3 regions of the Cedecea sp. NFIX57 genome follow, and region 2 is predicted to be linked to each of the others. Evidence: riboswitches for the same ligand, from Rfam matches in the RefSeq annotation. Region 2 holds a riboswitch; each other region holds the start of a gene.
The links. A riboswitch is a leader RNA that binds a small molecule or an ion and turns the genes downstream of it on or off. The one in region 2 is predicted to bind thiamine pyrophosphate.
Positions count from the first base shown of each region.

Region 1 (4,138 bases), on a different contig from region 2:
CCGCCGCAGCAGGGCATCGACCGCCAGCCAGAGCAGAACGGTCATCAGGACTAAAATAAACAGCGCGGCAAAACAGACATCGGTTTGCATCCGGGCGTTGGCGTTCAGCATGACGTACCCCAGCCCCTCCGCAGAGCCCACCCATTCGCCAATAATCGCCCCGATGGGGGCGACGGCGGCGGCCATGCGTAGCCCTGAACCAAAAGCAGGTAGTGCGGCCATCAGTCGGACGTGTCTTAGCTGCGCCCAGCGTGAAGCCCCCATCGTGCGGGCCAAATCCAGATAGTCGTTATTCACCCGCCGCAGCCCGTCAAAGAACGACGACACCACGGGGAAGAAGATAACCAGCACCGCCATCGCCACTTTGGCGCTCATGCCAAAGCCGAACCACAGCACCAGCAGCGGCGCCAGGGCAAAGACCGGAATTGCCTGGCTGGTGAGTACCAGCGGCATCAGCCAGCGCTGCAGGCGGGGGGAAAACATCATGCCCAGCGCCAGACCAGCGCCGAGGAGCACGCCCAGAATTAGCCCGCTGATAATCTCTGAGGCGGTGACCAGCGTGTGCCAGGCGAGATAATCGCGGCCATCCCATAAAGCCAGCGCTACCGAAGCGGGAGAGGGCAAAAGAAAAGCGGGAATATTGCCGAGGGTAAGCAGATACCAAAGCAGCAATAGCCCGGCAAAAACGGTCAGCCCACGGCGCAGGCGGGGAGCATGGGTGTCTGAAGTCGGCTTCATTCGGCCGCCCTCATCAATTGCTGCAGCAGCCCGGCCTGGCTTTGGAGCAGATCCACATCGTCCGGCGCGCGGGGCGGTTGCCCGGCAATGACATGCGTATCGTCAATGCCCGCAGGCCAGCGGGAGAGGACCAGCAGGCGGTGGCTGAGCCGGCAGGCTTCCATCGGATCGTGGGTGATCAGCAGCACGGTATTGTTTGCCAGCAGCCTGGCGGCCAGGTCCTGAATGGCCGTGCGGGTAATAGCATCCAGCGCCGAAAAAGGCTCATCCATCAGCACGATCGGGCGCTTTTCGTAAAGCGTCCTGGCGATGGCGGCACGCTGACGCATACCGCCTGACAGTGAGGCGGGTAAGGCTTTGGCATAGCCGCCGAGCCCGACCTGCTCAATCAAATGCGCGGTCCATTGCTTGTCGACCATTTCACCCCGCAGACGCGAGCCCAGGGCGACGTTCTGCTCAATGGTAAGCCACGGGTAGAGTAAGTCCTTCTGCCCCATCCAGGCGATGCGTCCGGCAACGGGCTGCCCGTCGCTGCAGGTCACGCTTCCGCCACTGGCCTGCGCCAGTCCGGCGATAATTTTAAGCAGACTGGTTTTACCGGCCCCGCTCGCGCCCAATAGCGCCACGAAGCTGCCGCCGGGAATATCAAAATTCAGCCGCTCAAAAATGGTCTGCTGACCAAAACACAGGCTGAGATCGCGAACCTGAATGCCCGGCGAAGTTGCGCTGTCGGTCATGAGACATTCAGCCCCATTTGCCAGAACGCGGATTCAAGCTGCGTCGCGGTGGTAAAAATCTGCGATAGCTCAGGGAAACGGCTTTCCGCGCCACGCTGGTGGCCTACGTTTTCGAGCAACTGCACAGCGGCCCGCACGCCGGTGAGATAGCCTTCATCGCCATAGTTACGGATCCAGTTCGCGTAGGGATTGCCTGCCATCACCGTGTCGGGGCTATGCAGTAGGCCAAGGCCGATTTCTGCATATCCGGCCACGCAGGGCAGCAGCGCAGTCAGCAGATCGAGTGCGTCGCCTGAATGGCCAATATCCAGCACGTAACGGGTGTAATTCATGGTTTCCGGCGCTTCCGCCTCCGCCGCCATTTGCGCCTCGTCCAGCCCCCAGCCTTGACAGTAAGCCACATGGAGCGGCAGCTCGGAGACAATGGCATTCAGCGATGCGGTCGCGGCGCGCATTTCCGGCAGCGTACGGAGCTTGCTCACCAGCAGCGCGTAGGCGCGAGCAAAATGAATCAGAAAAAGATAATCCTGAGTCAGATAGCGCTTAAATGCGGCTTCAGGCAGCGTGCCGACGGCAAGCTGCTGCAGAAAAGGGTGAGCGACGTAATCCTGCCAGTGCTGACCGGCGTGTTGACGTAATCGACCGTAAAGACCGTTTTCGAAAAGTGGGGTGTACATAGGACCTCCTGGGTAAATGGAGATCCGGGCGCGCAGAGGTATGAACAGACAATAACAGAGCTGTGATTGCCGACCGTCCCTTCGCTGGCATGACCCAGATCAGGTTCAAAGGGTTCGGCTTGCGCCATCTCAGCCCATACAGGACACCCCTCGGAGGTGCCTGTTATACGACATTTACTTTTTGATTACAATCGCCGGGCACCGTCGTAGCCCTCACGGAAACCGACGATCCGTTTAGTGCGGTATCGCAATATTTTTCTGGCACTCGGGGCGGGAATTTTGTCACTGTAGGACGGTTACCTCCGAGTCTAAGGATGATATCCGATGAAAAAGATTGGCTTTCTCTCGTTTGGCCACTGGTCGCCTGCCGCCCAGTCAGGCACGCGCTCAGCGGCGGATACGCTGCTGCAGTCCATCGACCTGGCCGTTGCCGCTGAAGAGCTTGGCGCGGACGGCGCTTACTTCCGCGTGCACCATTTTGCTCGCCAGTTAAGCTCGCCTTTCCCGCTGCTGGCGGCCATTGGGGCAAAAACCAAACGCATTGAAATCGGCACCGGCGTGATCGACATGCGCTATGAGAACCCGCTTTACATGGTGGAGGATGCGGGAGCTGCGGATTTGATTGCCGGGGGCCGCCTGCAGCTTGGGATCAGCCGTGGCTCGCCGGAGCAGGTGATCGACGGCTGGCGCTATTTTGGCTATGTGCCGGGCGAAGGAGAGACCGAAGCCGATATGGCGCGCCGTCATACCGAAGTGTTCCTCGAGGCGCTGAAAGGGGAAGGTTTTGCCGAACCGAACCCGCAACCGATGTTTCCTAATCCGCCGGGGTTGCTGCGTCTGGAGCCGTTTTCTGCCGGGCTGCGGGAGCGTATCTGGTGGGGAGCCAGCTCCAACGCGACTTCGGTTTGGGCGGCGCAGCTAGGGATGAACCTGCAAAGCTCCACGTTGAAAACCGATGAAACCGGCGAGCCGTTCCATATCCAGCAGGCGAAGCAAATTCGCGCCTATCGTGCCGCGTGGAAAGACGCGGGTCATCCGCGTGAGCCACGCGTTTCGGTTAGCCGGAGCATCTTCGCGATAATGGACCAGCGCGACCGCAACTACTTTGGCGGCAGCGGCAAAGAAGGCGACCAGGTGGGCTACATCGAGCCACAAACCCGGGCTATTTTCGGCCGCAGCTATGCCGCCGAGCCGGAACTGCTGATTAAGCAACTGGCGCAGGATGAAGCGATTGCCGAAGCCGACACGCTCCTGTTAACCGTGCCAAACCAGCTGGGCGTGGACTACAACGCGCATGTGATCGAATCTATTCTCAAGCACGTTGCGCCGGAACTGGGCTGGCGCTAAATCCAACAGGGAAAGGGTCAGGCTATGCACACGGATTTTTACTGGATCAATGCGCCAAAAGTCTGGCGCGAAGGCGACGGCACGCTTTCTGTGGTGACCGATGAACAAACCGACTTCTGGCGCAAAACATGGTACGGCTTTGAGCGTTTCTCCGGCCATTTTTATGGTTGCAACGTGCGGGGGGATTTTACCTTCCAGGTGAAGGTCAACGCTGAATTTAGCGCACTCTACGACCAGGCCGGCATCATGCTGCTGGGGGATGAATCCCACTGGTTAAAAGCGGGCATCGAGTTTAACGACGGCGTGCCTGCCATTGGCAGCGTGCTGACGCTGGGCCATTCCGACTGGGCAACCGGCGTGTTTCCACGAGATGCGAATCTGTTCTGGATGCGCCTGACCCGTAAAGGTGACAGCCTGCGGTTGCAGTATTCCGTTGACGGCACAACCTGGCCGCTACTGAGGCTGGCGCATTTCCCTGGGTTCGACACATGCAGGGTAGGCGTGATGTGCTGCACCCCGCAGCGTGGCGGTCTGGCGGTGAAATTCGAAGACATTATGCTGAGTGACGCGCTGGATAAAGCGTTGCACGATTTAAGCTAATCATCCCTTTACTCGGTCGACGCCCCGCCAGACTTTTCT
Region 1 is NZ_FXAS01000005.1:69,008-73,145, reverse strand. It holds gene B9Y90_RS05425 (ABC transporter permease) at 1-738, opposite strand, end outside; gene B9Y90_RS05420 (ABC transporter ATP-binding protein) at 735-1,475, opposite strand; gene B9Y90_RS05415 (TenA family protein) at 1,472-2,152, opposite strand; TPP riboswitch at 2,212-2,313, opposite strand; gene B9Y90_RS05410 (LLM class flavin-dependent oxidoreductase) at 2,477-3,499, shown strand; gene B9Y90_RS05405 (DUF1349 domain-containing protein) at 3,524-4,099, shown strand.
Region 1: linked by a shared signal. The riboswitch ahead of B9Y90_RS05415 (TenA family protein) and the one ahead of thiC (phosphomethylpyrimidine synthase ThiC) in region 2 are both predicted to bind thiamine pyrophosphate.

Region 2 (4,138 bases):
ATTTCGCCGCTGTGGTAATCCGCCATAAAGGCGGTCATTAGCGACTGCGGGAACGGCCAGGGCTGGGAAGTCACGTAGCGCAGGTTTTTCACCTGAATACTGCTCTCTTCCATGACTTCGCGCGCTACCGCCTGCTCCAGCGTTTCGCCGACTTCGACAAATCCGGCCAGCACGGTGTAAACGCCGTTGCGATGCCGCGTGTGCTGAGCCAGCAGGATATGATCGTCCTTACGGATAGCGACAATAATGCAGGGGGCAATTTGCGGGTAATACCGTTCCCGGCAGTGCCCACAAAGCATCGCCCATTCACTTTTGCTGAAATGCATTTCATGGCCGCAGTAACCGCAATACTTATGCGAGCGATAAAACTCGGCCAGTTGAACGCCTCGCCCGGCCAGTTGGAACAGGCCCACATCGCGATCAAGGAGCTGGCGCAGCGAGCCCATGTCCGAACGGCGGTTTTCACGAATCAGCCAGACGGGTTCACCTTCCCACTCACCGATATCCAGAGCCCGGCTGCCCACAAGCTGAAATTCTTCCGCGCTGCCGTGAGGTAAGTCACCCTGTGGCAACCATATTTTTTGCTCATGGCTGACTATCCACCAACCATGATCTAAGTTTTGAATAACACGTTCCATAACCTGGTGCACATCCCCGTGTTCACTGATATAAACAATTAGTTTTTACTTTTTTGGGTTAGTTTGCGTTCAATCTTTTAACTCACGGAGTCTCAATCATGCTGAACCAGTTAGCCAATCTGACTGAGCGCGTTGGTGGTAGTAATGAGTTAGTTGACCATTGGCTGCAGGCCCGTAAGCACCTGTTGGTCGCCTATTACAACATGGTCGGGATCAAGCCTAACAAGGAATCGCACACCGCGCTCGACGAAAAAGCGTTAGACAATTTTTGCCACGGCCTGGTGGATTACCTCTCTTCCGGTCATTTCAGTATCTACGAGCGAATCATCAGCAACCTGGAAGGCAGTAGCCCGCTGCTAAGCGCAGCTCAGCTCTACCCTCAACTGGAAGCCAACACCCAGCAAATCATGGACCTCTACGACTCCCACCTGGAAAACGCCATCGACCGCGACAGTTGGGTCGAGTTTCAGCAGGCGCTGTCGGAGATTGGCGAGTGCCTGGAGTCCCGCTTCACCCTTGAAGATAAACTAGTCCTCCTGGCTATTGATAACAACCTCGACGGCAGCGCCAGCGATCCTGCCGGGCTGGCAAGTCCGGCTTGAGTTGTTAGCTATTAACGAGTAATTTACAACTTTCCCACCGCAAGGTGGGATCATTCTTGTCGGAGTGCCGAGTGCGTTAAGCACCGGCTGAGACCGTTAATTCGGGATCCGCGGAACCTGATCAGGTTAGAACCTGCGAAGGGAACAAGAGTAATTCTGTCTTTGGGTACACCCGTTTTCGGGCGATCCATATCCATTACTCCTTCCGTTGTCCTGACAAGCCATATCCTGACTAAACCTGGAATGAGCTATGTCTGCATCTGAAAACAAACCTGGCCGTCGTGAACAACGCGCCGCCGCCCAACACTTTATCAACACGCTTGAAGGTACCGCCTTCCCTAACTCCAGACGCATCTATCTGACCGGGTCACGCGAAGATATCCGCATCCCGATGCGCGAAATCCAGCTCAGCCCAACGCTCACCGGTGGGAGCAAAGATGCCCCGCAATATCAGCCGAACGACGCGGTGCCCGTCTACGATACCTCCGGTCCTTATGGCGATCCCGACATCTCAATAAACGTGTTACACGGGCTATCTCCCCTACGCAGCGCCTGGATTGCCGACCGGCGTGACAGCGAAGCACTGGATGAACGCAGCTCCGCTTACACAAAAGCGCGTCTTGCCGACGACGGCCTGGACGAATTGCGCTTTGAAACTCAGTCCAAACCTCGCCGGGCAATAGCCGGACAATGCGTCACCCAGTTGCATTACGCCCGCAAAGGGCTTGTCACCCCGGAGATGGAATTCATCGCCATTCGCGAAAATATGGGGCGCGAGCGTATTCGTGATGCCGTCCTGCGCCACCAGCATCCCGGCGAAGGGTTTGGGGCCCGCCTGCCGGAAAACATCACGCCGGAGTTTGTCCGCGATGAAGTCGCCGCCGGGCGAGCAATTATTCCCGCCAATATCAACCACCCGGAATCAGAGCCGATGATTATCGGCCGCAATTTCCTGGTGAAGGTCAATGCCAATATCGGCAACTCGGCGGTGACCTCCTCCATTGAAGAAGAGGTGGAGAAGCTGGTGTGGGCCACTCGCTGGGGGGCAGACACGGTGATGGACCTCTCCACCGGCCGCTATATTCACGAAACACGGGAATGGATCCTGCGTAACAGCCCGGTGCCCATCGGCACGGTGCCCATCTACCAGGCACTGGAGAAGGCGAACGGTATCGCTGAAGACCTGAGCTGGGAGATGTTCCGCGACACGCTGCTGGAGCAGGCAGAGCAAGGCGTGGATTACTTCACCATTCATGCGGGCGTGCTGCTTCGCTATGTCCCGATGACCGCGAAGCGCCTGACAGGAATTGTGTCGCGCGGTGGATCAATTATGGCGAAGTGGTGCCTGTCCCACCATCAGGAAAACTTCCTGTATCAGCACTTCCGTGAAATCTGCGAAATCTGCGCCGCCTATGACGTTTCCCTTTCTCTGGGCGATGGCTTACGTCCGGGCTCCATCCAGGATGCCAACGACGAAGCTCAGTTTGCCGAACTGCATACGCTGGGCGAGTTGACCAAAATTGCCTGGGAGTACGATGTCCAGGTGATGATTGAAGGCCCGGGGCATGTGCCGATGCAGATGATTCGCCGCAACATGACCGAAGAACTGGAGCATTGTCACGAAGCACCTTTCTACACCCTTGGTCCGCTCACGACCGATATCGCGCCGGGCTATGACCACTTCACCTCCGGCATTGGCGCCGCCATGATTGGCTGGTTTGGCTGTGCGATGCTTTGCTACGTCACGCCGAAAGAGCACCTCGGCCTGCCGAACAAAGAGGACGTTAAGCAGGGGCTGATCACTTACAAGATTGCCGCTCACGCCGCGGACCTGGCCAAAGGGCATCCGGGCGCGCAAATACGCGACAACGCGATGTCCAAAGCACGCTTTGAATTCCGCTGGGAAGATCAGTTCAACCTGGCGCTCGACCCCTTCACCGCCCGCGCTTACCACGATGAAACCCTGCCGCAGGAATCCGGCAAAGTCGCGCATTTCTGTTCCATGTGCGGCCCGAAGTTTTGCTCTATGAAGATCACCCAGGAAGTGCGCGACTACGCCGCAAAACAGGCGAGAGATGCTGGCATGGAAGATATGTCTCAGCACTTCCGCGCCCGGGGCGGTGAAATTTATCTCAGACAAGAGGAAGCATAATGTCCAGACTCATTTTCCCAGCCACGTCACGCAGGCTGGGCCTTTATCCGGTCGTCGACAGCGTGGAGTGGATCGAACGCCTCCTCGGGGCGGGCGTCAAAACCATCCAGCTCCGCATTAAAGATAAACGCGATGCAGACGTTGAAGCTGACGTCATCGCCGCCATTGCGCTGGGCGAACGCTACAACGCTCGCCTGTTCATCAACGACTACTGGCGACTGGCCATCAAACACGGTGCTTATGGCGTACATCTCGGCCAGGAAGATATGGATGTCGCCAACCTGGCGGCAATAAGCGAAGCCGGGCTTCGGCTGGGGCTTTCAACCCACGACAACATGGAAATGGATCGCGCCTTAAGCGCGAACCCGTCCTACATTGCGCTGGGCCATGTCTTCCCTACCCAAACCAAGCAAATGCCCTCCTCCCCGCAGGGGCTGAATAAGCTGGCAGAACATATCCAGACGCTGGGTGATTATTCCACCGTCGCCATCGGCGGGATAAGCATCGATCGTGTGCCTGCCGTGTTAGCCACCGGCGTGGGCAGCGTCGCCGTCGTCAGCGCCATTACGCAGGCTCCCGACTGGCGTATCGCCACGGCGAAGCTACTCGAACTGGCAGGAACCGGCGATGAATGATGCGGATTTTATGCGCTACAGCCGCCAGTTGCTGCTGGAAGACGTGGCGATTGAAGGGCAGGAAAAACTGCTGTCCAGCACGGCGCTGATCGTCGGTCTGGGTGGCTTAGG
Region 2 is NZ_FXAS01000041.1:18,482-22,619, reverse strand. It holds gene nudC (NAD(+) diphosphatase) at 1-638, opposite strand, end outside; gene B9Y90_RS22875 (Rsd/AlgQ family anti-sigma factor) at 737-1,240, shown strand; TPP riboswitch at 1,291-1,401, shown strand; gene thiC (phosphomethylpyrimidine synthase ThiC) at 1,491-3,392, shown strand; gene thiE (thiamine phosphate synthase) at 3,392-4,027, shown strand; gene B9Y90_RS22860 (HesA/MoeB/ThiF family protein) at 4,020-4,138, shown strand, end outside.

Region 3 (4,138 bases), on a different contig from region 2:
TTTTCCCGCAGCGTTGTTAGCTCGGGAAAGGTTTCTGGCGTTAAATAGGGCGTATTCGGCACCCTGGAGAAAAGATACATAAAACCGTTAAGTGGGGCGGTAAACGTTGAATGGTCCGACAGCTGTCGCCAGAAACGAAAACGAATCTTGCCGCGGTAATGCACATAGACCACTGAAATAATAATGACGATTAAAATAATATATTTCATATTGTTATCTGACCACTGTGTTTTTTGGAACGATCCCTGCCGGGCCAAAGCCCCGACTGCCAAAAATGCGCCTTTGTAAAGGCGCTGAAATAGAGCTTAGCAGTGGTTTTAGCGAAGTAAATGTTGCCAGGAACAACTTACCAGCCTACAGATAACCCCGCACCGTAACCCACATTGTTTTCTGTATCGTCACTGACGGTGGCTTTCACAACAACAGTATTTCCGATACGTGTAGAGGCGCCCACGGCTAAAGCATTTTCGCCTTCATAGCCGCCAATACCTGCCCCTATAGCCACGGTTTGATTATTCATCACCTGCGGTATATTGCTCATTGCCATCGCGCCAGAGATACCCGCGTTGGCCTCTTTTTGATTATTGTTAACCTCATCTTTTAATGCAGAAAATCCATTATTTAATTTGTCTATCGATTGACTATTATCCTGAATCAGGCGGGTATTGTTTTCTGCGCGTTCAGTATTTAAAGAAATATTGTTAGCGTTAGTGGATACGCGTGCCTGCGTTGCCGTATCAAGTTTCGTTTCGGTGGTCGTCAGGCCATTTGTGCCTTTAATACCATTGGTCCCGTTTTTACCATCAACGCCATTTTTTACCTGAGACTGGACATATTCGATCATCGCCTTATCTTTGGCTGCCTGGCGGTCGGCATCTGTTGCCGTGCTGTCCAGGTGTCTACTCTTGTCCACTATGGGCGGCACTACCGGGTCCACAACCGTCGTCTTTGAAGGCGTAAGCGTGCTGGCGACGATAGAATGGGGGGCATCGAGATGGGGAGTTACAGGTTCTGAATGGTCGCCATCCAGATGCGGTGTGGTGGTAATCCCACTCACAAAATCACTCGTAAAGTTTGTATTATGGGCGTGGTCATAATCTCGCACAGCCTGCTGTTGCGTTGCATCCATACTTTCAAAACGGGCATTAGCGTCCTGCCAGGTAATCGTTTTATTCACCATGCTGTTATAGAAATCACTCACCATATCGGCCCGGGCAGCAGCCGAAAGCACGAAAATACTCAATACCACGGCCAGTGATTGACCAACGTTAATGGATTTCATTTTTCTCTCGCCATAAATAATTTTAAAAGTGCCAATGCATTATTTGATGCATTGATAACGGCGATGAACTATCCCGGAATGTGACAATGCGATCCTTGATCTAAATCATAAGAAAATTCTTAGTTGAAAGTGTTTAAAATGGCTAAAACAGGCCGTTCACATTCATCACTTGTGCTGGTGTCCGAACGCTTACATGGCTGTTACAACCGGGGCAGGTGAGCTTACGTTTGAAAGTCCAGTGACGCATAGGGTATGCGATGACAGGACCGTTTAGTGCGGCCAAATTCGCCGGAATGATCTCTTCTCCAAATCGCCCTCCGTCCAGCCAGGCCCGCTACGTAAAACCCGCAAAGCGCCGCTTTTGCCGTTTACAAGACTTCCTGCTGGCATTACCATCCTCCTCACGGATTAATGACCTGCATTAATCACAACATATTGCTGTAAATGACTCGGGGTGCCCTTCTTTGTGAAGGCTGAGAAATACCCGTACCACCTGATCTGGATAATGCCAGCGTAGGGAAGTCAGATGCCTGTCCGGCGTCCCTTCTTTCACGCCGGACAGGAGCCTTACCGTTATGCAACCTGACCTGCTGCCCGGCGCGACCGCCGTCTCTGTTTTACACCATCTCCGCCAGCATTCGCCGCTGGTTCACTGCATGACCAATGACGTAGTGCAAACCTTTACCGCTAACGTGCTGCTGGCGCTTGGGGCTGCCCCGGCGATGGTGATTGAAGCCGAAGAAGCGGCGCAGTTTAGCGGGCTTGCCAGCGCGCTGCTGATCAACATTGGCACGCTGACATCAGAACGTTCGGCTGCGATGTTGGCCGCGATTCACGCCGCCAATAGCGCCGGAACGCCGTGGGCGCTCGACCCGGTCGCCGTGGGCGGTCTGGCTTTCCGCACGCGTTTTGCCCGCGAAATTATTCAACTGAAACCCGCCGCCATTCGCGGTAATGCGTCTGAAATCATGGCGTTAGCGGGCGAGCAGGCCGGAGGCCGTGGCGTAGACAGCACCGATGATGCGCTTTCGGCTATTCCGGCTGCGCAAAAGCTGGCGCGTGAAACCGGCGCGGTGGTTGCCGTAACCGGAGAAACTGATTACGTCACCGACGGCGAGCGAACGCTTGCCGTGACCGGCGGGGGAGAACTAATGACGCGTGTGGTCGGCACCGGATGTGCGCTTTCCGCCGTGGTGGCTGCGTGCTCTGCATTGCCGGGGGACAGGCTGGACAACGTCGCCAGCGCCTGCCGCTTTATGTCGCTTGCTGGCGAGCAGGCCATCGCCGCCAGCCGTGGGCCGGGCAGTTTTACCCCAGCCTTCCTCGACGCCCTTTATCTGCTGAACGCGGAGGTGCTGGTATGAAACGCATCAACGTATTAACCATCGCCGGAACCGATCCAAGCGGCGGGGCGGGTATCCAGGCCGATCTGAAAACTTTCTCGGCGCTCGGCGCTTATGGCACTAGCGTCATCACCGCGCTGGTGGCGCAGAATACCCGTGGCGTGCAGTCCGTTTACCGTATTGAGCCTGAGTTTGTGGCGGCGCAGTTAGATTCTGTCCTGAGCGACGTGCGCATCGACACCACAAAAATCGGCATGCTGGCAGAAACCGATATCGTTGAAGCTGTAGCAGAGCGGCTGGCCTTCTATAAGGCGAAAAACGTGGTGCTGGACACGGTGATGCTGGCGAAGAGCGGCGATCCGTTGCTGGCCCCGTCGGCGGTGGAAAGCTTACGTCGGAAGCTATTGCCGCATGTCGCGCTGATCACGCCCAATCTCCCTGAAGCGGCAGCGCTGCTGGATGCGCCCCATGCACGCAGTGAAAAAGAGATGCGTGAACAAGGAGAAGCGCTGCTGGCAATGGGCTGTGAGGCTGTACTGATTAAAGGCGGGCACCTCGACGATGCAGAAAGCCCGGACTGGCTGTTTACCCGCCACGATGTCCAGCGTTTTACCGCGCCGCGTGTGCAGACGAAAAATACCCACGGCACAGGCTGTACTTTATCCGCCGCGCTGGCGGCGCTGCGCCCCCGTCATGATGACTGGGCGCAAACCGTGGCTGCCGCAAAAATCTGGTTGTCTAAAGCGCTGGCGCAGGCGGATTCGCTGGAAGTCGGGCACGGTATCGGCCCGGTGCATCATTTTCACGAGTGGTGGTAACTGTCGGTTAAGAGAGAAGTTTTTAGCCAGCATAATACCAGTGGTACTATACTGGCTTCATCTTCCTTGCCGGACAATTGCGTACCATGGAACAGGCTCATCACCAGTTAGTTGAACAGCTCAAACAGCGCTTTGCCGCCCCGGATAACGCTCCTCTGTACCTCAAGTTTGTTGAAACGGTAAAAAATGCCGTGCGCGCGGGCCTGTTGCCGCAGGGTAATATCCTGCCGGGGGAGCGGGATCTCAGCCAGCTTACGGGCGTGTCACGCATTACCGTGCGCAAGGCGATGCAGGCGCTGGAAGATGAAGGTGTGGTAACACGTTCGCGCGGCTACGGGACGCAAATTAACGCCACGTTTGAGTATTCACTGAAAGAGGCCAGAGGGTTTTCGCAGCAGGTTGTGCTCCGGGGTAAAAAGCCAAACACGTTGTGGGTGAACAAACGCGTGGTGAAATGCCCGGCAGACGTGGCGGAACAGCTCGCGATCCCGGCGGAAAGCGAGGTCTTTTTGCTAAAGCGTATTCGCTATGTGGATGAAGATGCGGTGTCTATCGAAGAGTCTTACGTGCCGACCGGGCTGATTGCCGACCCGGATGAGATTGGCGTTTCGCTGTACGACTATTTCCGCAGCCAGAACATTATTCCGCAGCGCACCCGCAGCCGGGTGAGCGCCAGAATGCCGGACAGCGAATTC
Region 3 is NZ_FXAS01000005.1:210,658-214,795, reverse strand. It holds gene lpxO (lipid A hydroxylase LpxO) at 1-209, opposite strand, end outside; gene B9Y90_RS06070 (YadA C-terminal domain-containing protein) at 347-1,282, opposite strand; TPP riboswitch at 1,723-1,819, shown strand; gene thiM (hydroxyethylthiazole kinase) at 1,858-2,646, shown strand; gene thiD (bifunctional hydroxymethylpyrimidine kinase/phosphomethylpyrimidine kinase) at 2,643-3,443, shown strand; gene B9Y90_RS06055 (GntR family transcriptional regulator) at 3,530-4,138, shown strand, end outside.
Region 3: linked by a shared signal. The riboswitch ahead of thiM (hydroxyethylthiazole kinase) and the one ahead of thiC (phosphomethylpyrimidine synthase ThiC) in region 2 are both predicted to bind thiamine pyrophosphate.